3 regions of the Kitasatospora sp. NBC_01560 genome follow, and region 3 is predicted to be linked to each of the others. Evidence: riboswitches for the same ligand, from Rfam matches in the RefSeq annotation. Region 3 holds a riboswitch; each other region holds the start of a gene.
The links. Region 3 has a riboswitch for cyclic di-AMP ahead of OH807_RS19730 (M23 family metallopeptidase). Riboswitches for the same ligand answer to the same signal wherever they lie in the genome.

Region 1 (10,261 bases), 2.6 Mb from region 3:
GATGTCGATCAGGTGCCACTTGATCTGCCGGGCGTCCAGCCGCGGGTAGCGCTGGGCGGCCGCCGTGGTCAGGCGCTGTAGGCAGGCCGCCGTCTCGGTACCCGCGTAGCCGCCGCCGACCACCACGAACTGGAGCCGGGACTCGCGCTCCTTCTGGTCCAGGGTGGCGGAGGCGAGGTCGAGTTGGGCGATCACGTGGTCGCGGACGTACGTCGCCTCGGCGAGCGTCTTCATGCCGCGCGCGTAGTCGGTCAGGCCAGGGATGTCGAAGGTGCGGGTGACGCTGCCGGGGGCGAGGACCAGGTAGTCGTACTTCTGCGCCACCACCTCGTCGGTGATCTTGCGGACCACGCAGACCTTGGAGCGCGGGTCCACGCCGATCGCGCCGCCCGGGACGATGTGGGTGCGGCGCAGCGTCCGGCGCAGCGAGACCGCGACCGACTGCGGTGTGAGCACCCCGGCCGCCACGTGCGGGAGCAGTGGCAGATAGAGCTGATAGCTGAACGGCGTGACCAGCGAGATCTCCGCCTCCGAGGGCGAGAGCTTGCGTTCGAGGCGGCGAGCGCACTCCAGTCCGGCGAAGCCGCCGCCCACGATCAGGATCCGAGGTCGTTCCATCGCTCATCCTCACAGTGCAGGTCGTACCGCGCAGGGTCCGAGGTCACTACTGCCCGCCACACTCGCACGGCGCAGCACGGCCTGCCACCGGGGCGGCGCGGATGGCGCAGACGGGTTCTGCGGGGGTGTGACGGCGGCGCGGTGGAGGTGCGCAGGGGGGCGGGAGCGCCGGGGGGGAAGGGTGTGGGGAGGACAGGGAGGACAGGGAGGACAGGGAGGAAGGGGAGGGAGGAAGGGGGCGGGGGAGCGGCGGTGCGGTGCGGGAGGGGGCCGGCACCGCACCGGTGGAGTGCGGGGCCGGGGCGCACACCTGCCCGATAGGCTGTCGGCTGTGCTCACCGAGGTGACGGCGGTCCGCTACGTGACCCCACTGCGAGAAGGCGGCTCGATGCCGGGCCTGGTCGAGGCCGACGACCGGCGGCTGTACGCGCTGAAATGGGTCGGCGCGGCACAGGGCCGCAAGGCGCTGGTCGCGGAGGTGCTGGCGGGCGAACTCGGCCGCCGGCTCGGCCTGCCGGTGCCCGAGCTGGTGACGGTCGACCTGGACCCGGTGCTGGCGCGCAGCGAGCCGGATCCGCAGATCCAGGACCAGATGCGGGCCAGCGGTGGCCGCAACCTGGGCATGGCCTTCGTCAGCGGCGCGCTCAACTTCGACCCGCTCTGCTTCGAGGTGGACGCCGAACTGGCCGGTCAGGTGCTCTGGTTCGACGCGCTGATCGGCAACGTGGACCGCTCCTGGCGCAACCCCAACCTGCTGGTCGCCACCGGCGGCCTGCGGCTGATCGACCACGGCGCCAGCCTGATCTTCCACCACCACTGGGCCGGCGCGGCGGCCTGGGCCCGCCGCCCGTACGACGCGGCCGGCCACGCGCTGCTGGGCGCCGAACCGGACCTCGCGGCGGCCGACAAGACGCTCGCCCCGCTCGCGGAGGCCGCGATCGAGGGTGCGGTGGCCCAGATCCCGGACGTCTGGCTGGAGGACGAGCCGGGCTTCGACTCGCCCGGGGCGGTGCGCGCCGCGTACCGCGAGCTACTGACCGCGCGACTGGCCGGTCCGCGTGACTGGCTGCCGGAGGTGCCCGCATGACCGAGCCCGTGCCGCAGGCCCCGGCGGCCCCCGCCGAGCTGCACGACTACGAGTACGCCGTGATCCGGGCGGTGCCCCGGGTGGAGCGCGGCGAGTTCGTCAACGTCGGCGTGCTGCTCTACTGCCGGCAGAGCGCCCACCTGGCCGCGCGCACCCACCTGGACCAGTCCCGGCTGCTGGCGCTGGACCCGGTGGTGGACGTCGCCGGGGTGCGGCGGGCGCTGCACGGGATCGAGGCGGTCTGCGCAGGCGGGCCGGCGGCCGGCCCGGCGGCGGGGGACAGCCCCGGGCAGCGGTTCCGCTGGCTGACGGCGCCGCGCAGCGCGGTGGTCCAGCCGGGGCCGGTGCACACCGGTCTGACGGCCGACCCGGAGACGGAGCTCCGGCGGCTCTTCGACCAGCTGGTGCTCTGATCCGGGCTGCGCCCCGTAGGGTGGCCGGTGCGGCATCCGGCGTTCCGGGCGGTTGACCTACGGACCTTTGCCGTGGTCAAAGCTTGAGTTGCTGAAGCACTTCGCCTTACCCTGGTCCCATGGGTTCGACAGCGACGACGACCGTACCGACCAACGGTGAGTTGATGGAGGCGTTGGCCGCCGTCGGCGCCGCCTACTTCCAGGACTTCGCGGCGGCCGCGGCCCGGCACGGGCTGTCCTCCTCGCAGGCCAAGGCGCTCGGCGCCGTCCAGGAGCCGGTGCCGATGCGGGCGCTGGCCGGGCGGCTCGGCTGCGACGCCTCCAACGTGACCGGGATCGTCGACCGGCTGGAGTCCCTCGGGCTGGCCCACCGCGAGGCGGCGGCCGGGGACCGGCGGGTGAAGATCGTCGTGATCACCGACCAGGGCCGGGAGATCCTCACCCTGATCCGCGCCGAGATGGGCCGCACCCACGAGGCCTTCGGGGCGATGACCGACGAGCAGCGGGTGTCCCTGCACTCGATCTGCGCCCAGGTGCTGCCGGTGCTGACCGGCCGGGCGGTTCCGGGCCGGTAGCGCCCGCCCGTGCCGGACCGCGGAGGTCGGCGCCGCTCCCGCTGACCTCGGCTGTTAGGCTTGCGAAGCGTGAGCGCGAAGCCCCAGATCCCCAATGTCCTGGCCTCCCGGTACGCCTCGGCGACCCTGGCCCAGCTGTGGTCCCCCGAGCACAAGGTGGTCCTTGAGCGCCACCTGTGGCTCGCCGTCCTGAAGGCCCAGCAGGACCTCGGCGTCGAGGTGCCCGCGGGTGCCGTCGCCGACTACGAGCGGGTGATCGACCAGGTCGACCTCGGCTCGATCGCCGCCCGTGAGCGGGTCACCCGCCACGACGTGAAGGCCCGGATCGAGGAGTTCAGCGAGCTCGCCGGGCACGAGCAGATCCACAAGGGCATGACCTCGCGGGACTTGACCGAGAACGTCGAGCAGCTGCAGATCCGCCAGTCGCTGGAGCACGTGCGGGACCGCACCGTCGCCGTGCTGGTGCGCCTGGGCCGGCTCTCCGCCGAGCACGCCGAGCTGGTCATGGCCGGCCGCTCGCACAACGTGGCCGCGCAGGCCACCACGCTGGGCAAGCGCTTCGCGACCGTCGCGGACGAGCTGCTGGTCGCCTTCCGCCGCCTGGAGGAGCTGATCGCCCGCTACCCGCTGCGCGGGATCAAGGGCCCGGTCGGCACCGCCCAGGACATGCTGGACCTGCTCGGTGGCGACACCGACAAGCTCGCCGAGCTGGAGCGCCGGGTGGCCGGTCACCTCGGCTTCGACAACGTGCTCACCTCGGTCGGCCAGGTCTACCCGCGCTCGCTGGACTTCGAGGTGCTGACCGCCCTCGTCCAGCTCTCCGCCGCGCCGTCCAGCCTGGCCAAGACCATCCGCCTGATGGCCGGCCACGAGCTGGTCACCGAGGGCTTCAAGGAGGGCCAGGTCGGCTCCTCCGCGATGCCGCACAAGATGAACACCCGCTCGTGCGAGCGCGTCAACGGCCTGGCCGTCATCCTGCGCGGTTACGCGTCGATGACCGCCGAGCTGGGCGGCGACCAGTGGAACGAGGGCGACGTCTCCTGCTCGGTGGTCCGCCGGGTCGCGCTGCCGGACGCCTTCTTCGCCTTCGACGGTCTGCTGGAGACCTTCCTGACGGTGCTCGACGAGTTCGGCGCGTTCCCCGCCGTGGTCGAGGCCGAGCTGGACCGCTACCTGCCGTTCCTGGCCACCACCAAGGTGCTGATGGGCGCGGTGCGCGCGGGCGTCGGCCGGGAGACCGGCCACGAGGTCATCAAGGAGCACGCCGTCGCCTCGGCGCTGGCGATGCGGGCCGGTGCCCGCGAGAACGAGCTGCTGGACCGGCTCGCCGCCGACGAGCGGATCCCGCTGGACCGGGCCGCGCTGGACGCGCTGCTGGCCGACCGGCTCTCCTTCACCGGCGCGGCCGGTGCGCAGGTCGCCGAGGTGGTCCGCCGGGTCGAGGCCGTCGCGGCCGCCTACCCGGAGGCCGCCAAGTACGCCCCGGGCGACATCCTCTGACGTCGGGTCAGTCGGTCGAGGGCCCCGCTGCCGTTCCGGTGGCGGGGCCCTCTCCCGTTCCCGGGGGGTGCCCGGTGCCGACGTGGCCCGGGTCCAGCGGCGGGGCGTTGGTGCCGCACGCGTAGCGGCAGTCCGGCTCGGCCACCGGGCGTTCCTCGGGGGCCAGGACGTTGCCCCGGACGGTGGCCGCCGCCGTCAGCCCGCCGGTGACGAGCAGCCCGGCACAGATCAGCATCGCGGTGTGGAACGCGGCGTCCACCGAGGCCGGCACCTGGTAGGCGTCGCCGCTGAGCCCGGCCAGTGCGGGCAGGGCGGCGACCGCCAGCAGGCCGGCCGCGCGGGCGGCGGCGTTGTTGACGCCGCTGGCGATGCCCGCGTGCCGGACCTCCACCGCCGCCAGCACGGTGGCGGTCAGCGGGGCGACCAGCAGGACCATCCCGCAGCCCATCACGGTGACGGCCGGCAGCACGTCCACCCAGTAGGAGGCGCCGGGGCCGATCCGCAGCATCAGCAGCACGCCGGCCGCGCAGAGCAGCGGGCCCACGGTGAGCGGCAGCCGCGGGCCGATCCGCTTGCCGAGCCGGCCGGCCCGGGCGGAGAGCGCCAGCATCAGCACGGTGATCGGCACCAGCGCCAGCCCGGACAGCAGCGGGGAGAAGCCCGCGACGATCTGCAACTGCACGACCAGCAGGAAGAAGACGCCGCTGAACGCCGCGTACACGCAGAGGGTGACCAGGTTGACGGCGGTGAACAGGCGCGAGGAGAAGAGGCCGAGCGGCAGCATCGGCTCCGCGGAGCGGCGCTCGACCTCGACGAAGGCCCAGCCGAGCAGCAGCCCGGCCACCCCCGACACCCAGACCCCGGGGGTGAGCCCGCCGCCGGCCGCCGTCAGTGCGTAGGTGACCGCGCCGAGGGCGAGCGCGGCGAGTGCGGCGCCCAGCACGTCGAACCGGCCGGTGGCGCTCTCGTCCCGGCTCTCCGGCACGTGCCGGGACGCGACGGCGACCACCAGCGCGGCGAGCGGCACGTTCAGCAGGAAGATCCACCGCCAGCCCGGACCGTCCACCAGCCAGCCGCCGACGAACGGGCCGACCGCGGCGGACACCCCGCCGAGGCCGGACCAGAGGCCGACCGCGGCCGAGCGGTCGTCAGGGTGGAAGACCGCCTGGAGCATCGCCAGCGAGCCGGGTGTGAGCAGCGCCCCGCCGATGCCCTGCACGGCCCGGGAGGCGATCAGCACCTCGATGGTGGGCGCGGCGGCGCAGGCCGCGGAGGCGACGGCGAACCAGACCACGCCGAGCAGGAAGATCCGGCGCCGTCCGTAGCGGTCGCCGAGCGCGCCGCCGAGCAGGATCAGCCCGGCCAGGGTGAGCAGATAGGCGTTCAGCGTCCACTGCAGGGCGGCGAGCTGGGCCCCGAGATCGGCGCCGATCCGCGGCAGGGCGACGTTCACGACGGTGCCGTCGAGCAGCGCCATGCTGGAACCGAGCACCGTCGCCAGTAGTACCCAGCGACCCTGCGCGGTGCTCAGCCGCAGGGTGCCGGCCTCGGAGGTGGCCACGGCCCGATCGTCCGCCCCGGGCGCCCACGTGACAAGGCTCACCGGGGGTGTGTCGGTGAATGGCTTTCCGTAGGCGACCGAATGCGGACGGGAACCGAAATCGGCGGAGTGTCGTGGATCAGTGGCGCGCGGTGAATCGATTGTGCACATACCGTGCAGCCGATCATTCGGAGCGTCACGGTGCTCCGGGCCTTTGTTGCGGGTTCAAGAGATCGACATTGCTTCACCCGGACGGATGGGTTTTAGTTCAGCGACCGCCCGGCATTGGCCCGGGTGGCCACCGGGTGGAACGCCTAGTCCTGCCGCTGCCCGGTGGTACGAACCGAACTCTGTACGGCAGGAGCGGGGGACCCAAAGGTAAGTCGCCGGACCGGAATTCACGGTCCGGCTTGGGGTGAAGCCGCCTATGCGGCCGGGCAACTCCAGCCCGAACCCGACAGCTCACCTCGCAGGCGTCGGAGAGGAAAACCCCCATGCCCGCACAGGCTCGTCGTATCGCCCTGCCCCGCGCCGCCCGCATCGGTATCGCCACCGCCGTCACCGGCGCCGCGTTCGCCCTCCCGCTGGTGACCACCATCAGCGCCCAGGCCCACACCGCCCCGGCCGCGAAGCCCGCGCAGACCAGCACCTGGACCGGCGCCACCAGCGTCGACGCCACCCCGGCCGCCGCCGCGCAGCCGGCCGCCGAGACCGCCGCCCCGGCCGCCGCCGCTGCCGAGCAGAGCTACAAGGTCGTCGGCGGGGACACCCTGTCGAAGATCGCCGCCGCCAAGAACGTCGACGGTGGCTGGCAGGCGCTGTACGAGCACAACCGCTCGGTCGTCGGTGCCAACCCGAACCTGATCCACCCGGGCCAGAAGCTCGCGCTGGGCACCGCCGCTCCGGCCGAGGCCGCCAAGCCGGCCGCCCCCGCCGCGAAGCCGCAGGCCTCGCACGACTCGGTGAAGCCGGCCCCCAAGCCCGCCGCCCCGAAGCCGGTCCAGGCCGTCAAGCCGGCCGCCCCCGCCGCGAAGCCCGCCGCGCCGGCCACCACCCCGGCCCCGGCCGCCGTGGCCAGCACCTCCGGCTACGTCGCCCCCGTCGCCAACCCGAAGCTCGGCACCGCCTACGGCGTGGCCGGCTCGATGTGGGCCTCCGGCCACCACACCGGTGCCGACTTCGTCGCCTCCACCGGCACCCCGCTGCGCGCCGTCGCGGCCGGCACCGTGGTGAAGGCCGGCAACGGCGGCGCCTACGGCAACGAGGTCGAGATCAAGCTGGCCGACGGCAAGTACGCCGAGTACGCCCACCTGTCCTCGATCGGCGTGAAGATCGGTCAGACCGTCACCGCCGGCCAGCAGATCGGCCTCTCCGGCGCGACCGGCAACGTGACCGGCCCGCACCTGCACTTCGAGATCCGCACCGGCTCGGAGTACGGCTCGGACATCGACCCGATCGCCTACCTGCGGGCGCACGGCGTCTCCATCTGACCTCTGGTCGGGACTTCCGCCGGGTGCGGGGCGAACGATCTCCGGGATGGTCATGTCGGGTGACCGCTCGACCGGATGATCGCCGCACCTTCGGCGGTACCACGGGCGCGGGACACGCCCAGGCCGGCCCGGCCCGCGAATTTCGATTCGCGGGCCGGGCCGGCCGCCGTCGTTTCCGCCGGTGCTCCGGTGCCCTTTTCCGCTGTTGGTTCCGGTGCCGTTTCCGGTCTTGTTTCCGGCGGGGAGGGCAGACAGGCCGGGAATTCAGGCGCGGTGTGCGGGCAGCGTGCGGTGCGCGGCGGTCAGCAGCTGGTGCACCCGGTGGCCGAACTCGTCGGCGTCCGCGGCCGGTTCGGGGAAGACCAGGCGGACGTCGCGGTGGCCGTGCGGGTGGTCCAGGCGCAGCACCAGGCCGTACCGGTCGAGCGCGAGCGGGCGGACGTCGGGCCGCCCGGTGAGGAGGGCGGGGTCGAGCAGCCGGGTGAGCACGGCGAGCGCGTCCGGGTGGTCGTCGGCGAGGTGGGTGAGCAGGCCGGCCTCGTAGCGGGCGAGCGGGTCGGGGCGCGCGAGCGAGATGTCGGCGCCGGTGAGCGCGGTCGTGCCGTACGGGGTGGAGAGGACGGCGTGCGCGACGTGCAGGCGCAGGTGCACGCTGAGCCCGTCGTCGGCGAGGTGGGCGAGGTGCAGCCGCCCGGCCAGGGTGAGGCGGCCGCGGACCCGGTCGCGGACGGCGACGGGCGCGATGTCCGTGAGGTCCAGCACGACGGCGAGGCCGTCCTGTTCCCTCGTCACGGCGAGGGTGAGCGGCGCGTCGAGCGGGGCGCTGAGCCGCAGCCGGGAGCCGTGCACCGAGACCGGGGTGTCGAGTTCGTGGTACTCGCCGCAGGCGCGGATCACCACCGAGGAGGTGGCGCCGAGCAGGCTGCAGACCCGTTCGGCGGCGGTGGGTTCGGGCGCCTCGGCGTCGGTGGGGCTGGGGCTCATGGCGACCTCCGGTGAGTTAGGTGAGCCTAACCTAATGACTTCGCCCCGCTGGGGCAAGCGGCCCGGGGTGCGCGGGCTCCCGTGTCGCGGGCCCGCGCGGTGCGGGCCTGCGTGACGCGGGCTCGCGCGGCACTCGGACGGCGCTTCCGGGTCCGGTGATTTGCGCATGGAGATAGTCCGCGCTTGCAAGTATCTGTCGATCGGTCGTATGGTCGACCTCGGTAGTTGCACGCGCAACATTCTCTGTACGCTCCGGAAAGCGGTTCCCTCATGCCCCTCGCGCTCCTGGCGCTGGCGATCAGTGCCTTCGGCATCGGTACCACCGAGTTCGTGATCATGGGCCTGCTGCCCGAGGTCGCCGGCGACTTCTCGGTCTCCATCCCCACCGCCGGCCTGCTCATCTCCGGCTACGCGCTCGGCGTGGTGGTCGGCGGGCCCCTGCTCACCGTCCTGGGCACCCGGATCCCCCGCAAGGGGATGCTGCTGATGCTGATGGGCCTGTTCATCGCCGGCAACCTGGTCTCCGCCGTCGCCCCCGCCTTCGGCCTGCTGCTCGTCGGCCGGGTACTCGCGGCCTTCGCGCACGGTGCCTTCTTCGGCATCGGTTCGGTGGTCGCCGCCGGTCTGGTCGCCCCGCACAAGCGGGCCGGCGCCATCGCCCTGATGTTCACCGGGCTCACCGCCGCCAACGTGCTCGGCGTCCCGATGGGCACCCTGCTCGGCCAGCACTTCGGCTGGCGTTCCACCTTCTACGTGGTCGCGGCGCTCGGCGTCGTCGGCTTCGCCGGGATCGCCGCGCTGGTGCCGGTCCGGGCGCGGGCCGAGGACACCCGGCTCGGCCCCGAACTGGCCGTCTTCCGCCGCCCGCAGATCTGGCTGGCGCTCACCATGACGGTGCTCGGCTGGGGCGGCATCTTCGCGATGTTCACCTACATCACGCCGATGATGACCGAGCTGGCCGGCTTCGCCGACTCCAGCGTCACCTGGCTGCTCTTCCTGTTCGGCGTCGGCCTCTTCGTCGGCAACCTGCTCGGCGGCTGGTTCGCCGACCGCGCGCTGATGCGCAGCCTGTACGTGATCCTCGCGGTGCTGGCGGTGCTGCTGTTCGCCTTCACCTTCGCCGCGCACAGCAAGGCGGGGGCGATCGCCACCATCCCGCTGATCGGGGTGTTCGGCTTCGCGACCGTCGCGCCGCTGCAGAAGCGGGTGATGGACCAGGCCTCGGGCGCGCCGACGCTGGCCTCGGCGGCCAACATCGCGGCGTTCAACCTGGGCAACGCGCTCGCCGCCTGGATCGGCGGGCTGGTCATCTCGGGCGGCCTCGGGTACGACGCGCCCAACTGGGTGGGCGGGCTGATGGCCGCGCTCGCCCTCGGGGTGGCGCTCTTCTCCGGTGCGCTGGACCGGCGTTCGGGCGTCACCGCCACGACCGACGGCGGTGCTGGTGACGCCGCCGCCGGCGGCGGCAAGGTCGTGGCGCGGGGCGGGGCTCCGGTCGGGGAGCCGGCCGGTGAGTCGGTGGCCGCGGGGCGGTGACCGGCCGCGCCGCGCCGGACGGGCGGTGACGCGGGAGGGCCCGGACGGTTCGCGTCCGGGCCCTCGGTGCCGTCGGGCTGCCCGGCCCGCGGGCCGGTCCGCCAGGACCGGTCGACGGGGACCGGTCGCTCAGGGGACCGGTCGGTCAGCCGATCACGGCCTGCGCGTCGATCTCGACCAGCATCGGCTCCTGCGGCAGCTCCACGAAGATCGTGGTGCGGCAGGGCTTCACGCCGCCCGGCTTGATGTTCTCGTCGATGAACGCGGCGTAGACCTCGTTCATCAGCGGGAAGTCGGACCGCTTGGTGAGGTAGACGCGGAACATCACGACGTCCTCGACGGTCGCGCCGCCGGCCTCCACGATCGCCTTGACGTTCTCCAGCGTCCGCCGGGTCTGCGCCTTCACGTCGCCGTGGTGCAGGTACTCGCCGGTGGCCGGGTCCTGCGGGCCCTGGCCGGAGACCTGGAGGATCGGGCCCTTGCGGACGCCCTGGGAGAACATCCACGCCGGGGCGGGG
Region 2 (10,261 bases), 2.4 Mb from region 3:
GCTGCGGCTCGGGGTGGGCTGACCGGACGCGGCAGCCCGCGGCAGTCCGCGGCAGGACGAGCACAGGGCGAGCACAGGAGGACGGAGCAGGAGGACGGAGTGAGCCCGGGCCGACGGTCCGGGCTCTTTTCGTGGGCCCGGCTGCAAGGAGCTTTCTGCAACGCGGCGTACTAATCTGCCCGTCCGTCACCGGGGTGAAACGGACAAACAAGGGCGAACCCCTGCCCGTGGCGGCGGCTGTCAACTACCGCACGGCCACGCCCAGGACACGCGGGCGTAACGATCCCCATTTCTTGCAGAAACTTGCTGCAAGGACTTTCCGTGGCGATTGCGCCGCTGTTAACTTCCTTCCGAGCCCGACGGCAGCAACGGTGCGGTCGGCACGAGGCAGCCATTATGCGCCTGTCTCCCAACATCTCGGGCACCCCCACCCTCCCAAGGAGTTCTCATGCGGCGTGGCATCGCGGCCTCTGCCCTCGTTGTGGCCCTCGCGGTCTCGATGGCTGCCTGTGGCAGCAGCGGCTCCAGCTCGGACGGCAAGGCCGACGGGCCGGTCACCCTCACCTACTGGGACACCTCGAACGCCACCAACGAGGCGCCGAACTACGAGGCGCTCGTCAAGAAGTTCCAGGCCGCCAACCCGAACATCACCGTCGACTTCGTCAACGTGCCGTTCGACCAGGCGCAGAACAAGCTCCAGACCGCCATGGGGGCCAAGGGCGCTCCGGACGTGTTCCGCTCCGAGGTCGGCTGGACGGCCGCCTTCGCCAAGGCCGGCTTCCTGGAGCCGCTGGACGGCACCCCGGCCACCACCGAGTCCGGCTCCTTCCAGCCCAGCCTGGTCCAGCAGGCCAAGTACGAGGGCAAGACCTACGGCGTCCCGCTGGTCACCGACACCCTGGGCCTGCTCTACAACAAGGAGCTCTTCGCCAAGGCCGGCATCACCACCGCCCCGACCACCTGGGACGAGCTGAAGACCGCCGCGGCCGCCGTCAAGGAGAAGGCCGGCGTCGACGGCTTCTGGCTGAAGGCCGCGGACGGCTACTACGCGATGCCGTTCCTGTTCGGCGAGGGCACCGACACCGTCGACGCCGCCGGCAAGAAGATCACCGTCAGCTCGCCCGAGGCCGTCAAGGGCATCGAGACCTACAAGACGATGTTCACCTCGCCCGGCACCGCCAAGGCCGACGTCACCACCGACGCCTACGCGCACATGATGGACGCCTTCAACAGCGGCAAGGTCGCGGCGATCATCCAGGGCCCGTGGGAGATCACCAACATCTACAAGGGCACCGCGTTCGCCGACAAGACCAACCTCGGCATCGCCCCCGTCCCGGCCGGCTCGGCCGGCAAGGCCGGCGCCCCCACCGGCGGCCACAACATCTCCGTCTACGCCGGTGCGGACAAGGCCCACAAGGCCGCCGCCGAGAAGTTCGCCGCGTTCATGACCTCCGCCGAGAGCCAGGCGTTCATCGCGCAGAAGAACTCCACCCTGCCGACCCGCGCCGACGCCTTCACCCCCGAGGTCAAGGCCGACCCCGGCATCGCCGGCTTCCAGGCGGTCCTGAGCAGCGCCCGCCCGCGCCCCGAACTGCCCGAGTACAGCTCGCTGTTCGCCTCGCTCGGCACCAACCTCGGCAAGGTCGTCCAGGGCACGAGCACCCAGGACGGCCTGGGCACCGTCGCCACCGACTACGCCAAGCTCCTCCCGGGCTTCGCCAAGTAGTCCCCCGAGCCGCCCGGCCCGCCGTCACCTCTCCCGGCGGGCCGGGCGGCCAGACCCGTAGCAGCAGTCGCCGTAGCGAGGCGGCGGACCTCCCCCCGAGAAGGTGTCGAACAATGTCAGTCGCCGTGCAGGGCGCCACCGGCCAGGGCAGCCGGGAGCGCGATCCGCGTCCGGGCCTGATGGAGCGCCTCAAGCGCTCGTACGCCAAGCACTGGTACGCCTACGCGATGATCGCGCCGGTCGTGCTGGTGCTCGGCGTGCTGGTGCTCTACCCGCTCGCCGAGGGCCTCTGGCTCACCCTCACCGACGCCAACAGCCTCAACGCCGCCCGCAAGATCGGCGTCAACGAGATCCCGGCCAGCTACCACTTCGTCGGGTTCGACAACTACGCCGACATCCTCTGGGGCCCGGGGTCCTACGACCGCTTCTGGTCGCACTTCGTCTGGACCATCACCTGGACGGCGCTCTGCGTCTTCCTGCACTACACCATCGGCCTGGGCCTGGCCCTGCTGCTCAACCAGAAGCTGCGCGGCCGCGCCGTCTACCGGATGCTGCTCATCCTGCCCTGGGCCGTGCCGACCTTCGTCACCGTCTTCTCCTGGCGCCTGATGCTCGCCGACGGCGGCGCCGTCAACGGCATCCTGTCCGCCCTGCACCTGCCCGAACCCGGCTGGCTGGACGACCCGCTGGCGCAGAAGGCCGCCGCCGTCCTGGTCAACACCTGGGTCGGCGTGCCGTTCATGATGATCTCGCTGCTCGGCGGCCTGCAGTCGATCCCGGCCGAGCTGTACGAGGCCGCCGAGATGGACGGCGCCACCGCCTGGCAGCGGTTCCGGCACGTGACCCTGCCCGGGCTGCGCACCGTCTCCTCCACCGTGGTGCTGCTCGGCGTGATCTGGACGTTCAACCAGTTCGCCGTCATCTTCCTGCTGTTCGGCGCCAACGGCGCGCCCGACGCGCAGCTGCTGGTCACCTGGGCCTACCGTCTCGGCTTCGGCCAGCAGCCCCGGGACTACGCGCAGTCCGCCGCCTACGGCGTGATCCTGCTGTCCATCCTGATCGTCTTCACCGCCTTCTACCGGCGCTGGCTCGCCCGCAACGAGCAGGCCAACGGCTGACGCCCCGCAACCCCAGCGACCACGAAGGCAGGAGACCCCGATGAGCACCACCACCGACCGACCCACCGCGCTCGCCGCGCGCCCCGCGGCACCGGCCGCGAAGCCGGCCCGCGCCCGCCGCCGCGGCCAGGCCTCCCCGGCGGCCAGGGCGCTGTCCCACGCCGCGCTGATCCTGGCCAGCCTGATCGCGCTCTTCCCCGTGGTCTGGATCCTCTACGTCTCGCTCGGCCCGGACAAGACGGACTACCTCCACCCCGGCGCCATCTTCGACAAGATGACGCTGTCGAACTACCACAAGGTGCTGTTCGACACCGACTTCTTCAGCTGGTTCGGCAACGCCTTCCTGGTCTCCGGGATCACCACGGTGTTCGGCGTGATGATCGCCGCCTCCACCGGCTACGCCGTCTCCCGGATGCGCTTCCCCGGCCACCGGCCGCTGATGTGGTCGCTGCTGGTCACCCAGATGTTCCCGATCGCGGTGCTGATCGTGCCGATGTACACGATCCTCTCCGAGCTCGACCTGCTGGACAGCTACCTCGGCCTGATCCTGGTCTACTCGACCACCACCGTCCCGTACTGCGCCTGGCTGCTCAAGGGCTACTTCGACACCATCCCGGTGGAGATCGACGAGGCCGGCCGGGTCGACGGGCTCACCCCGCTCGGCACCTTCTGGCGGCTGGTGCTGCCGCTCGCCCGTCCGGGCCTGGCGGTGGCCGCGTTCTACTCGTTCCTCACCGCCTGGGCCGAGGTGGCCTTCGCCTCCACCTTCATGCTCAGCTCCGACAAGTACACCCTCGCCGTCGGTCTGCAGACCTTCGTCAGCGAGCACGACGCCCAGTGGAACCTGATGGCCGCGACCGCCGTGCTGATCGCGATCCCGTCCTCGGTCCTCTTCTACCTGGTGCAGCGTCACCTGGTGACCGGCCTGACCGCCGGCGCCTCGAAGTCCTGACCGCCGGCCCGACCGCCGGCCCGACCGCTGTTCCGCTCACCGCCTAGTCCCCAAGGGATACCGTCCATGACCCAGAACCTGGCCGACACCTCCCGGCCCGCCGCCGACGCCACCGCTCACGAGGCCGGCGCCGGCGCGTCCAGAGACTGGTGGCGGGACGCGGTCATCTACCAGGTGTACCCGCGCAGCTTCGCCGACTCCAACGGCGACGGCATGGGCGACCTGCCCGGCATCCGCAGCCGGCTGCCCTACCTGCGCGACCTCGGCGTGGACGCGGTCTGGCTCTCGCCCTTCTACGCCTCGCCGCAGGCCGACGCCGGGTACGACGTCGCCGACTACCGCGCGGTGGACCCGATGTTCGGCACCCTGCTGGACGCCGACGGCCTGATCCGGGACGCCCACGGCCTCGGCCTGCGGATCATCGTGGACCTCGTCCCCAACCACTCCTCGGACCAGCACGAGTGGTTCCAGCGTGCCCTGCGCGAGGGTCCTGCGTCCCCGCTGCGCGAGCGCTACCACTTCCGTCCCGGCAAGGGCGAGAACGGCGAACTGCCGCCCAACGACTGGGAGTCCATCTTCGGCGGCCCGGCCTGGACCCGCACCGAGGACCCGGACGGCACCCCCGGCGACTGGTACCTGCACCTGTTCGCCCCCGAGCAGCCCGACTTCAACTGGGACAGCCCGGCCGTCGCCGACGAGTTCCGCTCGATCCTGCGGTTCTGGCTGGACATGGGCGTCGACGGCTTCCGGATCGACGTCGCCCACGGCCTGGTCAAGGCCCCCGGCCTGCCCGACCTCGGCGGCGGCGACCAGCTCAAGCTGCTCGGCAACGACGTCATGCCGTTCTTCGACCAGGACGGCGTCCACGAGATCTACCGCAGCTGGCGGCGGATCCTGGACGAGTACCCGGGCCGGCGGATCGGCGTCGCCGAGGCGTGGACCCCGACCGTGCAGCGCACCGCCAACTACGTCCGCCCCGACGAGCTGCACCAGGCCTTCAACTTCCAGTACCTGGGCACCTCCTGGGACGCCGCCGAGCTGCGCGGGGTGATCGACCTCTCGCTCGACTCGATGCGCCCGGTGGAGGCCCCCACCACCTGGGTGCTCTCCAACCACGACGTCACCCGGCACGCCACCCGGTTCGCCAACCCGCCCGGCCTCGGCACCCAGATCCGCACCGCCGGCGACCGCGCGCTCGGCCTGCGCCGCGCCCGCGCCGCCACCCTGCTGATGCTCGCGCTGCCCGGCTCCGCCTACCTCTACCAGGGCGAGGAGCTCGGCCTGCCGGACGTCACCGACCTGCCCGACGAGGTCCGCCAGGACCCGTCGTTCTTCCGCAAGGCCGGCCAGGACGGCTACCGCGACGGCTGCCGGGTGCCGATCCCGTGGTCCGGCAGCGAGGCCCCGTACGGCTTCGGCCCGGCCGCCGGCGGCCCGAGCTGGCTGCCGCAGCCCGCCGAGTGGGCCCGGCTGAGCGTCGAGGCGCAGACCGGCGACCCGACCTCCACCCTGGAGCTGTACCGCAGCGCGCTGGCCGTCCGCCGGGCACAGCCGGACCTCGGCGCCGGCGAGGCCGTCGAGTGGCTGGACGGCCCCGAGGGCACCCTGCTGTTCCGCCGCGGCTCCTTCGTCTGCACCGTGAACACCACGGCCGAGCCGGTCCGGATACCCGCGCCCGGCCGCCTGCTGCTCTCCTCGGCGGACGCCGTGGTGGACGGCGGCGAGACCGTGCTCGCTCCGGACAGCACCGACTGGTGGGCGGTCTGACGTGGTTGCAATAGGCTCTGGGACCGTGACTACGGCGCGACTCTCAGACATCGCGGCTCAGGCGGGGGTCAGCGAAGCCACCGTCTCCCGCGTACTCAACGGCAAGGCGAACGTTTCCGCCGCCACCCGGCAGACCGTGCTGGCGGCGCTGGACGTGCTCGGCTACGAGCGTCCGACCCGGCTGCGCCAGCGCAGCGCGGGTCTGATCGGGCTGATCACCCCGGAGCTGAGCAACCCGATCTTCCCCGCGCTGGCCCAGGTGATCGAGCAGGTGCTGAGCCGGCACGGCTTCACGCCGGTGCTCTGCACGCAGACGCCCGGCGGCTCCACCGAGGACGAACTGGTGGAGATGCTGGTGGACCGGGGGGTGGCGGGCATCGTGTTCGTCTCCGGGCTGCACGCCGACACCACCGCCGACCACGACCGGTACGCCCGGCTGACCGGCCGGCAGGTGCCGTTCGTGCTGATCAACGGCTTCAGCGGGAAGATCGACGCGCCGTTCATCTCGCCGGACGACCGGTCCGCGATGTGGATGGCCGTCCAGCACCTGGCCGAACTCGGCCACGAGCGGATCGGCCTGGCCGTCGGGCAGCGCCGGTACGTGCCGGTGCTGCGGAAGATCGAGGGCTTCACCGCGGCCATGCACGAGGTGCTGGGCCGGAGCGAGGAGGAGGCCCAGGAGCTCGTCCACCACACGCTGTTCAGCGTGGAGGGCGGGCACGCGGCGGCCGGGGCGCTGCTCGACAAGGGCTGCACGGCGATCGTCTGCGGCAGCGACATGATGGCACTCGGCGCGATACGTGCGGTCCGTCAGCGCGGCCTGAGCGTCCCGCAGGACGTCTCGGTGGTCGGCTTCGACGACTCGCCGTTGATAGCGTTCACCGAGCCGCCGCTGACCACGATCCGTCAGCCGGTGGAGGCGATGGCCACCGCGGCCGTCGATGCGCTGCTGGAGGAGGTCGGCGGGAACGCCGCCCAGCGCGGCGAGTTCATGTTCCAGCCGGAGCTGGTGATGCGCGGTTCCACGGGCGCCTGCGCCCGCTGACCGGGTACGACCGGGGCCCGGGGAGTGTTCCGCTCCCCGGGCCCCTTTCGCGTGCCCGCTCAGCCCTCCTGGACGGCCGGGCGCTCCTGTGCCGCCCGCTGCCCGTCGCCGGCGTCGCCGGTCCGGGCCCCGGTGCGCCGGCCGCGGGCCAGGTAGTCGCGCAGGACCAGCTCGACGGCGTCCTGCGGGTTCTTGGTACCGGAGAGCATCATCACGTCGATGGCGAGATTGGCGTCGAGCGTGACGGTGACCTGGGCCATGGGGACTCCTTCTCGGGTGCGAAGCAGCAGGATGCCCCGCCGGCGCCGGTTTGACCACGGCCGGGCCCGGCGCGGCGGGCGGGCAGGCCGAAGCCCCCGGGGAGCGAGCGGACTCTCCCCGGGGGCTTCGGGCTACCGGTGCGCGCCCGGTGCGGTACCGGGTCAGACCCGGCCGGCGAAGTCCGGCGCCCAGTTGGCGACGGTCTGGATCCGCACGCCCGAGCTCGGGTTGGCGGCCTCGACGTACTTGCCGTCGCCGATGTAGAGCGCGACGTGGTAGACGCCGGAGTCCTGGCCGTTGTTGGACCAGAACAGCAGGTCGCCCGCCTTGAGGGAGTCCAGCGACACGTGGGTGCTGGCGGCGGCCTGGTCGGCGGCGACGCGCGGGACGGAGATGCCCGCGGCGCGCAGCGCGGCCTGGGTCAGGCCGGAGCAGTCCCAGCCGCCGTCGCTGGTGCCGCCGTAGACGTACGCCTGGCCGACCTTCGACTGGGCGAAGGAGACCGCGGCGGCCATGCTGCCGGTGGCGGCCTGGGCGGGCGCCTGGGTCTCGGCGGCCGGCTTGGCGGCCGGGGCCTGGGTCTGCGCGGCCGGCTTGGCGGCCGTGGCGGTACCGGCGGCGGCCTGGCCCGAGGTGCCGGAGGAGCGGTTGAACCAGTCGAAGTTCTTGCCGGACTCGTCCGAGGCACGGGTCTTGCCGTGGTCACCGAGGCTCAGGTGCTGGCCCGGGTAGATGACGTGCGGGCCGTCGGCCAGGGTGGAGCGGTTGAGCTCGTACAGCCGCTCCCAGCCGCCCTGGACGTTGTTCTTGTCGGCGATGGCGGAGAGCCAGTCGCCGGCGACCACGGTGTAGTCGTCGGAGCCGGCCTTGTCCTGCCAGTTCTGCGACCGGTTCTGGCCGCCCTGCGGCTTGGCGGAGTCGGTGGACGGGGCCGGGTCGGCCTTCGGGGCGGCCGGCTTGGCGGCGGGCGCCTGGGTCTGCGGCTTGGCGGCCGGGGCCGGGGTCTGCGCGGCGGGCTTGGCGGCCGTGGTGGTGTCCACGGCGGCCGGGGTGCCGCCCTTGGTCAGGCCCGCCTGGACGGAGCAGACGGGCCAGGCGCCGGGGCCCTGGACGGCGAGCACCTTCTCGGCGATCGCTATCTGCTGGTCCTTGGTGGCGAGGTCGGCGCGGGCCGCGAACGCGGTGCCGCCGAACTCGGCCCAGGTGCTGTTGGTGAACTGAAGGCCGCCGTAGAAGCCGTTGCCGGTGTTGATGCTCCAGTTGCCGGTGCTCTCGCACTGGGCGACCTTGTCCCAGGTGGCGACGGAGGCCGCGGAGGCGGTGCCGGTGGTCAGGCAGGGAATGGTGAGACCGACGCCGGCGACGCCGAGGGCGGCGATCACGCGGCGGGTGCGGCCGGACAGGCGGGTGCCGTTGGTGGGCAGCATGAAGGTGCGGTCCTCTCCCACGCCTGCGAGGTGAGCTGTCGGATTCGGGCTGGAGTTGCCCGGCCGCGCTGTGGACGCGGCTTCACCCCTAGCCCTGAACCGGTCGTGGACCGGTCCGGGCGACTTACCTGTGGTTCCCCCGCTCCTGCCGTGGTGCGTTTCTGCGCTGCCAGCGCAACCGACGGCAGGACTCGGCGTTGCGGATGAGCTGGGTCCGTGTGGCCACGAACGGGGAGCACGTTAAGCAGACTCAAGTTCAAACCGCAAACATGTGTGACGACCGTCACGGTTTGCGGATGCCCTGCTGAAAGGCTGTCCACCATGATCAGAAATGACCGTTTTCGCGCAACGCCCGTCGGCTTCACAGCAACTGCCTATGCTTCAGAGAGTCGGGACCGATGCAGCCGCCCGGGGGGAGGGCTACGCAACGATGGCCATGGACGAGGAGCCGGACGCCGGCCGGCCGCCGCACCGGCCGCGCGGAGCGCATCGCCGGGCAAAACCCCGCAGAGCGGACATCCCGCCCGAAGAGCCCATAACTCCCTTACGCCGCAGGACGATGCTGCGCTGGCTCGCCGTCGGGACGGTCTTCGCGGCGGTCGGCGGCGAGGAGGCGCTGCGCCGCTCGCTGGGCGGCCCGGCCGAGCCCGTCGCGGCCGTGGGCGGCCCCCTGCCGGCCGGCGGGGCCGGTGCGGACGGGACGGGGATGCTCCACGGCGGAGCGCCCGCCACCGGGCCGTCCGCCACCGCGCCGGTCACCGCGCCGGTCACCGCGGAGAGCGCTGCGGAGGGCACCGCGGAGGGTGCCGCCCCCGCGACCGGCCAGCCCGGCGCCGCCCCCACCGTCGGCCGGGGCGGCCGCCGGTGGTCCGACCCGGCCGGCTGGGGCGGCCGGGTGCCCGGCCCGCAGAGCGCCGTCCGGATCGCCGACCAGGTGCTGCTCGACACCGATGCCACCGTCGCCTCGCTGCTCGTCGAGCCGACCGGCGCCCTCGTCTTCGCCGCCGACCGCACCGTCACGCTCGCCTCGGCGGGCAACGTCGAGATCCGCGGGACGCTCGCCCTCGCCCCCGACGGCGCCGCCGTGCACACCCTGCGCTTCCCGTCCGTCGACGAGAAGCGGTTCCACGGCGACGGCATGAAGGTGGTCGACACCGACGTCGGCCTCTGGGTCACCGGCACCGGGTACCTGCGGCTGGACGGCGCCGCCCGTACGGCCTGGGTGCGGGCAGCCGGCGCTCTGCTGCCCGGCGACACCGCCGTCAGCCTGGCCGCCGCACCCGCCGGTTGGCAGCCCGGCGACGAACTGGCCGTCACCCCGACCGGCCCGCCCGACGAGGACGGCTTCGCCACCCGCTACGACCTGGCCGTCGTCCGCTCCGTCAGCGGATCCACCGTCACCCTGGAGGCCCCGCTGAGGTACGCCCACCCCCGGGTCGCGGCCGGAGGGGGCGTCACCGTCGGCGCCGAGGTGCTCAACCTGACCCGCAGCGTCCGGATCGAGGGCAGCGCCGGGGGCCGCACCCACGTCCACCTCACCAGCACCCGCCGCGCCGACGTCCGGCACGCGGCGCTGCGCTGGGTCGGGCCGCGCGCCGCGACCGGGGAGAGCTGGAAGGGGCCGGACGGCAGCACCCCGGTCACCGCCCCGGTGCTCGGCCGCTACGGGCTCCACTTCCACCTGCTGGGCGACACCACCCGCGGCACCGTGGTCGAGGGGGTGGTGGTCCGCGACGCCGGCAACCACGCGTACGTCCCGCACGCCAGCCACGGCATCACCTTCCGCAGCTGCATCAGCCACGACACCTGGGAGGACGCCTACTGGTGGGACGGCCCCCTGGACACCCGCACCCCGCAGCAGCCGTCCGACGACATCGTGTACGAGTCCTGCGTCGCCTCCCGCACCGTGCTGGAGCCCAATCCGCGCGCCTACCGGCTGACCGGCTTCAACCTCGGCGCCGGCAC
Region 3 (10,261 bases):
CACCGCGATGATCACGCCGACCAGCCGTGCGGCCGCCCGGGTCAGGTCGTCGTCCGGCTGCGGGGCCTGCGGGAGCGCGCTGTAGCGGTGCGGGTACTCGGTGGCGTACGCGTGGTAGGCGCGCAGGAGGGCGGCGACGGCGTCGTCCCCGCCGCGGCCGAGGGCGGCTTCGGCGAGCCGGTCGGCCAACTCCTCGGTGACCCGGACGGCGATCAGCCGGCGCAGTTCGGCGAGGCCGCCGCTGACGTGCTTGTAGAGCGAGGGCGTGGCCACTCCGGCCCGCGCGGCGACGGCGGCCAGGGTGAGGGCCTCGGGGCCCTGCTCGTCGATGAGGGTGAGGGCGTGTCCGACGACCTGGGCCGGGGTGAGTCCTACGCGGGGCATGGGGGCGGTCTCCCTGGAGGCGGGGCGGGGGCGGGGGCGAGGGGCGAGGCGCGGGGCCGGTGCGGCCGGCGGTGGTGCTCAGGCCAGTTCGGCGAGGAAGGGCAGCAGCGCGTCGGCGGTGGCCTGCGGGTGGTCGGCCATCGGGTAGTGGCCCGCGCCCTCGATCATCACCTTGCGGGCGCGCAGCGCGGCGGCCTGCCGGTCGGCGACCAGCTCGGGCCGGGGGAAGTCGGGGTCCTTGCTGCCCATCAGGACCAGCGCCGGGCAGGTCACGGCGGCGGTCCAGCCCTCGGGGGCGGACTCCCCGCGGACGTAGCCGCGGGTCGCGGCCTTGCGGCCGGGGGTGCGCAGTGCGGCGACCAGCCCGTCCACGTAGGCGTCGAAGTCGGCCGGCTTGGGGCCGGGGTAGGCCATCTTCCGGTGGTAGAGGCCCCAGAAGGCGGGGGAGTGCACCAGCAGCACGCCCATCGCGGCGAACATCGCGCGCTGCAGGGCGTTCGGCGGCAGGTTCTCGACGAAGGCGTCGAGCAGGACGATCCCGGCGACCCGCCCGGGTGCGTCCCCGGCGAGCTTGACGACGGTGGCGCCGGTGTAGGAGTTGCCGGCCAGGACGGCCCGCTCGATGCCGAGGTGGTCGAGCAGGGCGAGGACGTCGGTGGCGATCGCGGCCGGGGAGTAGTCGTCCCAGGCGATCGAGGACTCGCCGAAGCCGCGCAGGTCCATGGTGATCACCCGGCGGCCGGCGGCGGTCAGCAGCGGGCGGAGGTGCCGGTAGGCGGTCCGGCTGTCCAGCATTCCGGGGAGCAGGACGACGGGGGCGCCGTCGCCCTGCTCGGTGTCGTCGTAGGCGATCCGGCCGCCGGTGACGTCGAGGTACTGGGTGGTGGGGGCGGTGGTGCCGGACATGGGGGCCTCCTGGGTCCGCCGGAACTCGGGCTATCGGCGGGTGCTGCCGATAGCCATAAAGCTAAGGCTAATAGCCTTAGCTGTCAAGCTATCGGTGCTGTGGCCCCGGCGGCCGTCAGACCCCCTCCACCTTGAACGGGTCGTGCTCGGCCAGCAGCTTCTCCAGCCGGGCCTGGTCCACCCGGGTGACGATCTCGTTGGTCTCCTGCCTGTCGCGGACCACCTTGGCCAGGGTGAACGAGGAGGTGACGGTGTACAGCAGGCCGATCCCGAGGAAGGCCCTGGTCCAGCCGCCCACCGGGAGGTAGGCGATGCCGATCGCGAGGGCGCCGGCGGAGAGGGCGAAGGAGAGCACGGCCTGGATGTAGTACGCGGCCGTGGTGCGGGACTGCATCGGAGCGTTCATGGCGCCAGGATGGCCGCGCCGGCCGGGGTCGCACATGAGTAGAAGTACTCAGATGGGGGGCCGTTCGTTGACGTACTGTCACGTTCGGTAGTGTCAGTTGTTGCGAACCGCCCCAAAACGCCCATCCGGTCGCGTAAGGTCCGGGCTGTATCCGGGTGTCCCGAACGGATGGCTTGGAATCAGGGGCTCCTAGGATTAACGTTTGATAACGCAGCGCGGTCCGCAACGCCGTACCCAGACGGCACCGTGCGCCGTCGCCTAATCCCGCCGGCCGGCCTCCGGGCAGGCCAGGGAGCCGGGGAACCACGTTCCTTGGGGTGAATCGGCCGGGCCCAGGCCCAGCCGTAGGAGACCTTCCTGCTCCGAACCCGTCAGCTAACCCGGTAGGCGCGAAGGAAGGAAAGGAGCGCGCCTCCGTGGCGTCGTCGCACTCTCCGGCACATCTGCCCGGCTCCTCCGCCGGCACCCAGCTGCTCGACCACCCGTGGCCGCCCGCACACCCGGGCGAGTACGGCGGACCCGACGAGGCCGCCCCGCCGGCCGCCGAGACCAACCGGCACCGGATGCCGCGTCAGACCCGCGGGACGGCGCCGCTGCTCGGCGTCACCGCCGTCGCCGCCACCCTGGGCGCCACCGGCTTCGCCTCCGCGACCCCGGCCGCCGCCCCCGCCGTCGAGGCCCCGGACGAGACCCCGGTCGCGCTCTCCGCCGACCCCGGCCTCGCGCTCGCCGCCCGGATCCAGCAGCAGGCCGACAGCCAGCGCACCGCCGCCGAGGAGGGCGCCCGCGTCCAGGCCGCCAAGGAGGCCGAGGCCAAGCGCGCCGCCCAGCAGCAGGAGGCCGAGAAGGCCGCCCAGGAGGCTGAGAAGGCCAAGCTCGCCGCCATCAACCTCCCGGTGCGCGACTACAACCTCTCCGCCCACTACGGCCAGAGCGCCTCGTACTGGGCCCACCTGCACACCGGCCTGGACTTCGCCGCCGACACCGGCACCCCGGTGTACGCGGTCGGCCAGGGCACCGTCACCTCGGCCGGCTGGGCCGGCTCCTACGGCTACCGGATCGTCGAGACGCTGCCCGACGGCACCGAGATCTGGTACTGCCACCTCTCCTCGATCATCAAGGGCTCCGGCAAGGTCGTCCCCGGCCAGCAGCTCGGCAAGGTCGGCGCCACCGGCAACGTCACCGGCCCGCACCTGCACCTGGAGGTCCGCCCCGGCGGCGGCGCCCCGGTCGACCCGGAGACCTGGTTCGAGCAGCGCGGCATCACCCCCTGACCACGCCGCAGGTGCCCCCCGGCCGCCGCGGCGGCCGGGGGGCACCTGCGCGTCTACTCCGCGGGCAGCCCGGCCCACAGCTCCTCGGGCAGGTCCTCCCACTGCTCCTCGGACGGATCCTCCGGCAGGCCCGCCAGGTACGCGTCGATCTCCTCCTGGCCCGGCTCCGGCGCCAGGTCGGGGAACTCCGCCACCAGCAACCGCGGCAGCCCCGGCACCGTCCACTCCCCGAACAGCTCCACTGCCGCCCGGGCCGCCGCCTCCTCGAACGCCCCGAAGTCCCCCGCCAGCTCGTCCGGCATCGGCCGGCCCAGCGCCGTCAGCTCCGCCAGATTGCGGTAGCTGCGCCGCATCAGCCCCTGCTCCAGCAGCCGCCGGGCCCCGTCGGTGGCCATCCCGACCGAGATCATCCAGCCCTCGCCCCAGCCCCTGTCGTCCGGCTCGTCGAGCAGCCCGGCCGCCGCCGGAGCCCCGTACGCGGCCCGCCGGTCCTCCTCGGGCAGCTCCCGGAACGCCGCCAGCCACTCCCGCACCGCCGCCTCGTCGGTGACGTCCACGCCGTCCGCGCGCAGCAGCAGGGTGTACAGCCGGGGCCAGGTCACCAGGTCGGCCCGGCGGAGCAGCCCGGCGGCCACCTCGCCCTGCCACTCGGCCTCGGCGTGCAGCCGCTCCTGCCGCTTGGCGTTCAGCCGCTTCGCCGCCCGCTGGTGGTCGATCAGCAGCCGCACCGCCTCGCCGTACGCCGCCGGGTCCTGCTCCGGCGCGGGCTGGACGTACAGGTGGAGCCGCTCGTACAGCAGGTGCTCCACGGCGTTCGAGGTCAGTTCCGGCCAGCCGTCGTGCATCCTGCCCTCGCCCAGCTCCAGCAGCGCCAGCACCGCCCGCACCGCGGCGTCGGCCACCGGCGCGCGGCCCCCGGCCTCCGCCCAGGCGAGCAGTTCGGCGGCCTTGGTGCGCGGGGCGAGCCGCAGGTCTTCTTCTTCCATGTCACGTACGGTAACCGGAAAGCCCGGGTAGGGTCGGCAGGCATGGTCCCCGTCCGCCTCACCGGCCCCCGCCTGGCCATCCGCGAGTTCCACCTGACGCCGGCGGACACCGACGCGCTGCACGCCGTCTTCGGCGATCCGGAGGCCACCCGGTACCTGCCGTTCGAACCGCACGACCGGGAGGAGTGCGCGGACCAGATCGAGCAGTACCTGGAGGAGGCGCTCCGGGACGAACGGACGGTCTACCGGCTCGCCGTCACCCGGCTCGCCGACGCGGACGACCCGGCGGACGCCACCCCGATCGGCAGCGCCGCCCTCACCCTCGGCAGCCACCGCTCCGCCCTGCTCGGCTACGCGCTGCGGCCCGACACCTGGGGCCGCGGCTACGCGGGCGAGATCACCGGGCTGCTCTGCGACTTCGCGTTCGGGCAGCTCGGCGTGCACCGCTTGGCCGCCCGGGTGGACGTGGCGAACGCGGCCTCCACCCGGGTGCTCACCCGGGCCGGCTTCGCGCTGGAGGGCCGGGTGCGGCACGAGGTGTACCTGCGCGGGGCGTGGCACGACTCCTTCCAGTACGCACTGCTCGCCGACGAGTGGCCGGGCACCGGCCGGGCCGCCGGAGCGGGGGGTTAACCCCACCCCCCGTTCGCCGGGGAGCCGGATGTCCGCCGGGCGGCGGCTTTGACAGGGTTGGCACATCAGCCCGACCGCACCACAGAGACCGAGGACCGAGGCCGGCCATGAGCACCAGCCAGAGCACGCTGCCCAGCGAGTACGACCGCCACGACGGTGCCCTTCGTACCCAGGAGCCGCCGTACGCCTGGCGGGCGCCGTTCTCCTCCTACTTCTACCGGGAGCTGGGCTTCGCGCTCACCGGGCTGCCGGTCGCCCTCGCGGGCTTCGCCCTCGCCGTCACCCTGTTCTGCCTCGGCCTGGGCACCTTCCTCACGGTGCTGGGCCTGCCGGTGCTGGCGGGCCTGACCGCCGCGTCCCGCGGTTTCGGCCGGCTGGAGCGGGCGCGGGCCGCCGGCATGCTGGCACTGGAGGTGCCCGGCCCGGCGCCGGTCCGGGTGGTGCGGCCCGGGGCCTGGGGCCGGTGCACCGCCCGGCTGGCGGACGCGGCGGGCTGGAAGGCCGTGCTGTACCAGGTGGTGATGTTCCCCTGGGCGGTGCTCAGCTTCTCGGTCTCGCTGGTCTTCCTGCTGATCGGCTGGACGCTCGCGCTCTACCCGGTCTACCACTGGGTGTACCCGACGTACGTCGGGTGGCCGGGCCTCCAGCTGTTCGACTTCTACGACAGCCACGGCGTCGAGCACGTCTACTTCATCCAGTCGCCGCTGCAGATCGCCGGGGTGTCGTTGCTCGGGCTGCTGTTCGTCTTCCTCACCCCGCAGCTGGTCCGCGGCCTGACCAACGTCAACCGGCTCGCCGTCCGGGGCCTGCTCGGCCGCTGACCCGACCCGGCCCCACCGGCCCCATCCGACCCGGCCCCACCCGATCCGACCCCACCCCACCCGGTCCCACCGGCCCCGCCCGCACCCGGACGCCCCGGATGCGCGCGGGGCCGGCCCGTGTTCCGATGGCCGGGTGACCGACCGCACCAGCCGCACCGACCCCGGCGCCGCCGGGGTCCTGGTCACCTCCCGCCCGCTCGACGAGTACTGCGGGTTCTTCGGCCTGACCCGCGCCCAGCTCGCCGCCCTCCCCGGGCCGCTGCTCGACTGCCCCGGCGGCGCGGCCGGCCTGGCCGCCGAGGCCCGCGAACTGGGCTGCCGGGTGATCGCCACCGACCCGGCGTACGCCCGGCCCACCGCCGAGACCACCGCCCGGGCGCTGGCCGCCCGTGCGTCGATGGCCGCCGCGATGGCCGCCCGCCCCCACCTCTACCCCGCGCCGCGGCACCGCCCGGACGACCGCTACCTGCGCAGCTGGGACCGGGCCCGCCGGCTGTTCGCCGCCGACACCGCGGCCCACCCGCAGCAGTACGTGGCCGCCGCGCTGCCCCGGCTGCCGTTCGCCGACGGGACTTTCGCGCTCACCCTCAGCGGGTACCTGATCTTCGCCTACCCCGAACTGTTCGGCCCCGACCGGCAGCTGGCCGCGCTGACCGAACTGGTCCGGGTCACCGCCCCGGACGGCGAGGTGCGCGTCCACCCGCTGAACGACGGCGCCGGCCGGCGCTGCTCCCACCTCGACGCGCTGCGGCACGCCCTCGGCGAGCGCCGGATCGCCAGCGAGATCCGCCGGCTGCCGGCCGTCGGGGCCGACCGCCCCCGGCGCGTCCTCGTGCTGCGCGCGGCCGACCACCGCCGCCGGGCCGCCGCCGAACGCGCCGGCCGCCCCCCGGCCTAGGCCTGCTGTTCCTGCTGTTCCTGATGTCCCTGCTGGGCCGGCTGTTCCGGTCGGGCCTGCTGCGGCGCGCCGGCCGGGCCGGTCTGCTGCGGCAGGACGACCTGCGGAGGGAGGACCGGCACCTCCAGCCGGGACAGTATCTTCTCCGCCAGCCAGCTCCGGTCCGAGCCGTAGGGGATGCCGTCCGGGGCCATCAGCCGGCCGGCCACCGCCTCGCGCAGCCGCTGCGCCTCGGCGGCCGGCAGCCGGGAGAGCAGCCCGCGGGCGGCCAGCAGCGCGTGGTACTGCTCGAAGCCCGAGCGCGGCCGCTCGATCGCCTCCAGCACGCTCGCGAGGTCGGCGAGCGCCGGGTCGCCCTGCATCAGGGCCAGCGCCTGGATCCGGCGCCCCTCGGAGCCGTCCGCGAAGAGCGCGCGGACCTGCTCCGCGGTGAGCGCCGAGCGCCGCGCCGTCGAGCGGACCTCGGCCACCACGCTCTCCGGTCCGGACGCGGTGCTCGGGGGCAGCTGGCCGGCCAGCTCGTCGGCCCGTTCCGCGCTGCCGCCCAGCAGGCCCAGGTGCTGCATCGCCCGCACCCGCAGGTCGTCCGCACCCACCTTGTCGCCCTTGCGGTCGCGGTCCTGGCCGGCGAGGAAGAGGTCCAGGGCCCGGTCCGCGTCGGAGAGCACCTGGGGGAGGGCCAGCCTGGTCACCAGCCAGCCGGCCAGGAAGCCGGACACCAGGAAGTAGAGGACGAGCGCTGCCGCGAACGGCACCGTGCCCTCCTCGCCGCCCAGCGCCGGCGCCAGCGCGGAGCCCAGCTGGTGCAGCCGCTCGCCCAGCGAGCCGAGCTGGGTCAGCCCCACGCCCAGCAGCACCTTGGTCAGCCAGTCCGACACCTGTTCCAGATTGGTGTTCGGCGCGTACGAGCCGTGCGCGTCGCCGTCCGGGCCGGTACCGCGCACCCGCGGCACCCCGAACAGGAACCCCAGCGCGCCGCCCAGCACGACCGAGGCCGCGGCCACCACCAGGCCGCCGCCGAGCGCCTGCCAGACGTGCGCGCGGCCGAGCGAGAACAGCAGTAGCCCGAGCACCCCCACCCCGGGCAGTGCCAGGGCCGCTCCGCGCTGCACCGCGCGTACGGCCGCACCGCCCCCGCCCCGCCGGGTCGTCCTCGCCATCGCGTACCCCCTGTGCCCGTACCGCTCCGCTCCGGATCCGGGCCGACTCTAGCGCCGGAAGCGGCCGCCCGGAACGCCCGCCGGGGCCGTCGGCCGGGCCGGGGGCGGCCACCCGGGGGCCGGGCGTGGGCCGTGGGTCGTGGGGAGGGGGAAGGGCCCGGTGAAGGCCCCGGACATGCAGACAGCCCGTGGGCTGCTCCTCCGCGCCGGCCCTGTGAGGGGCCTGCGCCGAGGCACCGGGGATGTTCCGGTGAGCCCACGGGCCGGGTGACTGCTTGGGATTTCGCCTGCCGGAGGCCTAGGACCTCCCCCTACGCAGGCAGGGGCGGCTCTAGCGAGCAGCCACCTCACACATCCTGACGGTACTCAACCAGGATCACCTCCTTTCAGTGTGCCGCCACTGTAGGCAGCCCCCCGGAAGGAGGGCAACGGATTATTCGCGGCCCGGTGACCGGCCCTTCCGGGCTGCGGCGCGACGACGGGCGCGCCAGGGAACGTGCGGGAACGTCCGGGAACGCGGAAGGCCCGGAGGACGAATCCTCCGGGCCTTCCGGCTACTGAGTAGCGGGGACAGGATTTGAACCTGCGACCTCTGGGTTATGAGCCCAGCGAGCTACCGAGCTGCTCCACCCCGCGTCGGTGAACACCACACTACGGGGAAGTCGCCCGGATGGGAAATCGCTTCCTCAGCCACCCGGCCCGGGCGGTCCCGGCGGGCGGGCCCGGGGCCGGTCGCGGGGCCGGACGGTCCGGGCCCTGGCCCAGGCGGCGAAGCAGAGCAGCGCACCGAAGCAGGGGACCATCAGCACCGCGTAGACCAGCAGGAAGCCGTGCGTGCCGAGGTCGGCGGCGGCGTTCCAGGTGCCGTGCAGTGCCATCGCGAGCAGCAGCCCGGCCGGCGCGGCCAGCCGGGCCAGCCAGCGGCGGCCGGTGGTCAGCGTGACGGCCAGGCCCAGCCCGGTGAGGGCGGTGAACAGCGGGTGGGCGAACGGCGAGAGCAGGCCGCGCAGGACGAAGGTCTGCACCGTGCTGTCGAAGTCCCGCAGGCTGGGCGACTCGCCCAGGCCGATGCTGTCCAGCCGCTGCTGCTGGTCGTCGGTGAACGCGCGGCCCAGGTAGAGCGCGTTCTCGGTGAAGGCGAAGCCGCAGGCGGTGATCCCGCCGAGCACCACCCCGGCGGCCAGCGTGCGGGGGCGGGCCCGGGCGCGCGGCCGGTCGTGGGTGAGCGGATAGGGGCGCAGGTACGGCAGCGGGCGCAGGTAGGGGCGCAGCCGGCCGCGGGCGTGCGGCAGGGCGGGCCGCCGGTCGTACGGGCGGGGCTGCCGGGGGCCGGGGAGCCGGTGCAGGACGGTCGCGCAGGGGCGGTCGGCACGGCCGCCGGGACATCGGAGCCGTTGGCCGAGCGGGAGCAGCAGGATCAGCAGCGCGGCGCCCTTGGCGCTCTCCTCGATCACCGGGGTGACGAGGTCGGCGCCCAGCATCTCGCCCAGGCTGCCCTGGTGGGAGGTCAGGTAGCTGCTGGTCCAGCCGTTGGCGAGGATCGCGGCGGTGGTCGCCGCGAAGGCGCCCCAGCCGAGGCAGAAGACGGTGTGCCGCAGCGGCACCCGGGCGGTCTGGTTGAGCCAGGCGAGGCCGCCGAGTACGAACGGCAGCGGGATCAGCGCCAGGCCGAGGCCGACCAGCAGCCCCGTGGTGCCGGTCTGGCGGTGCACCAGGTGCAGGATCAGCACGCCGCAGCCGGCCAGCGTCAGGACGGCGGTCGCGGTGACGGAGGAGAGCGCGACCCGGCGGACGGGGCGCGGCAGCCGGGGCGGGCCGGCCGCGAACGGCGGTGCGGCGGGCGGTGCGGCGGGCCGCCGGGGCACGGTCCGACCGGCCCGGCGCCCCCGGGGCCCCGGGACGGTGCGGGTGCCGGCGGTGCGCGTGGGCATCTCTCGGGCGTCGGCGGCGGCCCGGACGGTGGTCCGGTACCCGCCGCCGGACGGGCTGCTCACCCGGCACAGGGTAGGCCACGGCACCGGCCCGCCGGGAGGAGTCGGGAGCAATCCCCTCGTCCGGGGGCGGGCCGGTCCGGGCGGGCCCGGTGCGGTGCGGTCGCCGGGTCGAACACCCGGCGGTGGTTCAGCGGCGGCGGAACAGCAGGTCGTGCACCACGTGGCCCTTGGCGAGGCCGGCCCGTTCGAACTTGGTGACCGGCCGCCAGTCCGGCCGCGGCGCGTAACCGGGGATGCTGCCGTCCGGGTGGTCGGCGGGCTCCAGCCAGCCGGTGCCGTCGCCCTCGGGGTGGAGGTTCTCCAGCTCCGCGGAGGCCGAGAGCACCTCCAGCATCTGCTCGGCGTACGGCTCCCAGTCGGTGGCGCAGTGCACCAGGGCGCCGGCGGCGAGCCGGGGCAGCACGAGGTCCAGGAAGGACGGCTGGACCAGCCGGCGCTTGTGGTGCTTGGGCTTGGGCCACGGGTCGGCGAAGTAGACCCGCAGGCCGGCCAGCGAGGCGTCGGGGAGCATGTCGCGCAGCAGGATCACCGCGTCGCCGGCGGCGAGCCGGACGTTCGGCGAGCCGGCGCGCTCCAGCATCCCGAGCAGGTTGCCGTGGCCGGGGGTGTGGACGTCGGCGGCGAGGATGCCCGCGGCCGGATCGGCGGCGGCCATCGCGGCGGTGGTCTCGCCCATGCCGAAGCCGATCTCCAGGGTGACGGGGAGGCCGCCGAAGAGCTCCTGCAGGTCGAGCGGGCTGCCGTCGATCGGTATGCCGTACCGCTCCCAGCCCCGGTCCAGCGCGCCCGCCTGGGCGTT

Region 1: linked by a shared signal. The riboswitch ahead of OH807_RS08025 (peptidoglycan DD-metalloendopeptidase family protein) and the one ahead of OH807_RS19730 (M23 family metallopeptidase) in region 3 are both predicted to bind cyclic di-AMP.
Region 2: linked by a shared signal. The riboswitch ahead of OH807_RS08785 (transglycosylase family protein) and the one ahead of OH807_RS19730 (M23 family metallopeptidase) in region 3 are both predicted to bind cyclic di-AMP.

What each region holds. Positions count from the first base shown of each region.
Region 1 covers NZ_CP109364.1:1,946,724-1,956,984, reverse strand. The annotation lists gene OH807_RS08055 (NAD(P)/FAD-dependent oxidoreductase) at 1-618, opposite strand, end outside; gene OH807_RS08050 (HipA family kinase) at 950-1,705, shown strand; gene OH807_RS08045 (DUF3037 domain-containing protein) at 1,702-2,118, shown strand; gene OH807_RS08040 (MarR family winged helix-turn-helix transcriptional regulator) at 2,238-2,693, shown strand; gene purB (adenylosuccinate lyase) at 2,763-4,193, shown strand; gene OH807_RS08030 (MFS transporter) at 4,201-5,754, opposite strand; cyclic di-AMP (ydaO/yuaA leader) riboswitch at 6,065-6,222, shown strand; gene OH807_RS08025 (peptidoglycan DD-metalloendopeptidase family protein) at 6,228-7,223, shown strand; gene OH807_RS08020 (DUF2470 domain-containing protein) at 7,488-8,207, opposite strand; gene OH807_RS08015 (MFS transporter) at 8,478-9,743, shown strand; gene OH807_RS08010 (RidA family protein) at 9,889-10,261, opposite strand, start outside.
Region 2 covers NZ_CP109364.1:2,128,724-2,138,984, reverse strand. The annotation lists gene OH807_RS08820 (aldose epimerase family protein) at 1-22, shown strand, start outside; gene OH807_RS08815 (extracellular solute-binding protein) at 449-1,726, shown strand; gene OH807_RS08810 (carbohydrate ABC transporter permease) at 1,840-2,844, shown strand; gene OH807_RS08805 (sugar ABC transporter permease) at 2,885-3,796, shown strand; gene OH807_RS08800 (glycoside hydrolase family 13 protein) at 3,863-5,563, shown strand; gene OH807_RS08795 (LacI family DNA-binding transcriptional regulator) at 5,589-6,608, shown strand; gene OH807_RS08790 (hypothetical protein) at 6,668-6,868, opposite strand; gene OH807_RS08785 (transglycosylase family protein) at 7,031-8,317, opposite strand; cyclic di-AMP (ydaO/yuaA leader) riboswitch at 8,309-8,493, opposite strand; gene OH807_RS08780 (hypothetical protein) at 8,856-10,261, shown strand, end outside.
Region 3 covers NZ_CP109364.1:4,516,051-4,526,311, reverse strand. The annotation lists gene OH807_RS19745 (TetR/AcrR family transcriptional regulator) at 1-384, opposite strand, end outside; gene OH807_RS19740 (alpha/beta fold hydrolase) at 463-1,290, opposite strand; gene OH807_RS19735 (YiaA/YiaB family inner membrane protein) at 1,406-1,696, opposite strand; cyclic di-AMP (ydaO/yuaA leader) riboswitch at 1,942-2,100, shown strand; gene OH807_RS19730 (M23 family metallopeptidase) at 2,113-2,970, shown strand; gene OH807_RS19725 (hypothetical protein) at 3,024-3,956, opposite strand; gene OH807_RS19720 (GNAT family N-acetyltransferase) at 3,999-4,589, shown strand; gene OH807_RS19715 (sensor domain-containing protein) at 4,697-5,410, shown strand; gene OH807_RS19710 (class I SAM-dependent methyltransferase) at 5,544-6,308, shown strand; gene OH807_RS19705 (hypothetical protein) at 6,305-7,468, opposite strand; tRNA gene OH807_RS19700 (tRNA-Met) at 8,031-8,104, opposite strand; gene OH807_RS19695 (PrsW family intramembrane metalloprotease) at 8,155-9,462, opposite strand; gene trmB (tRNA (guanosine(46)-N7)-methyltransferase TrmB) at 9,590-10,261, opposite strand, start outside.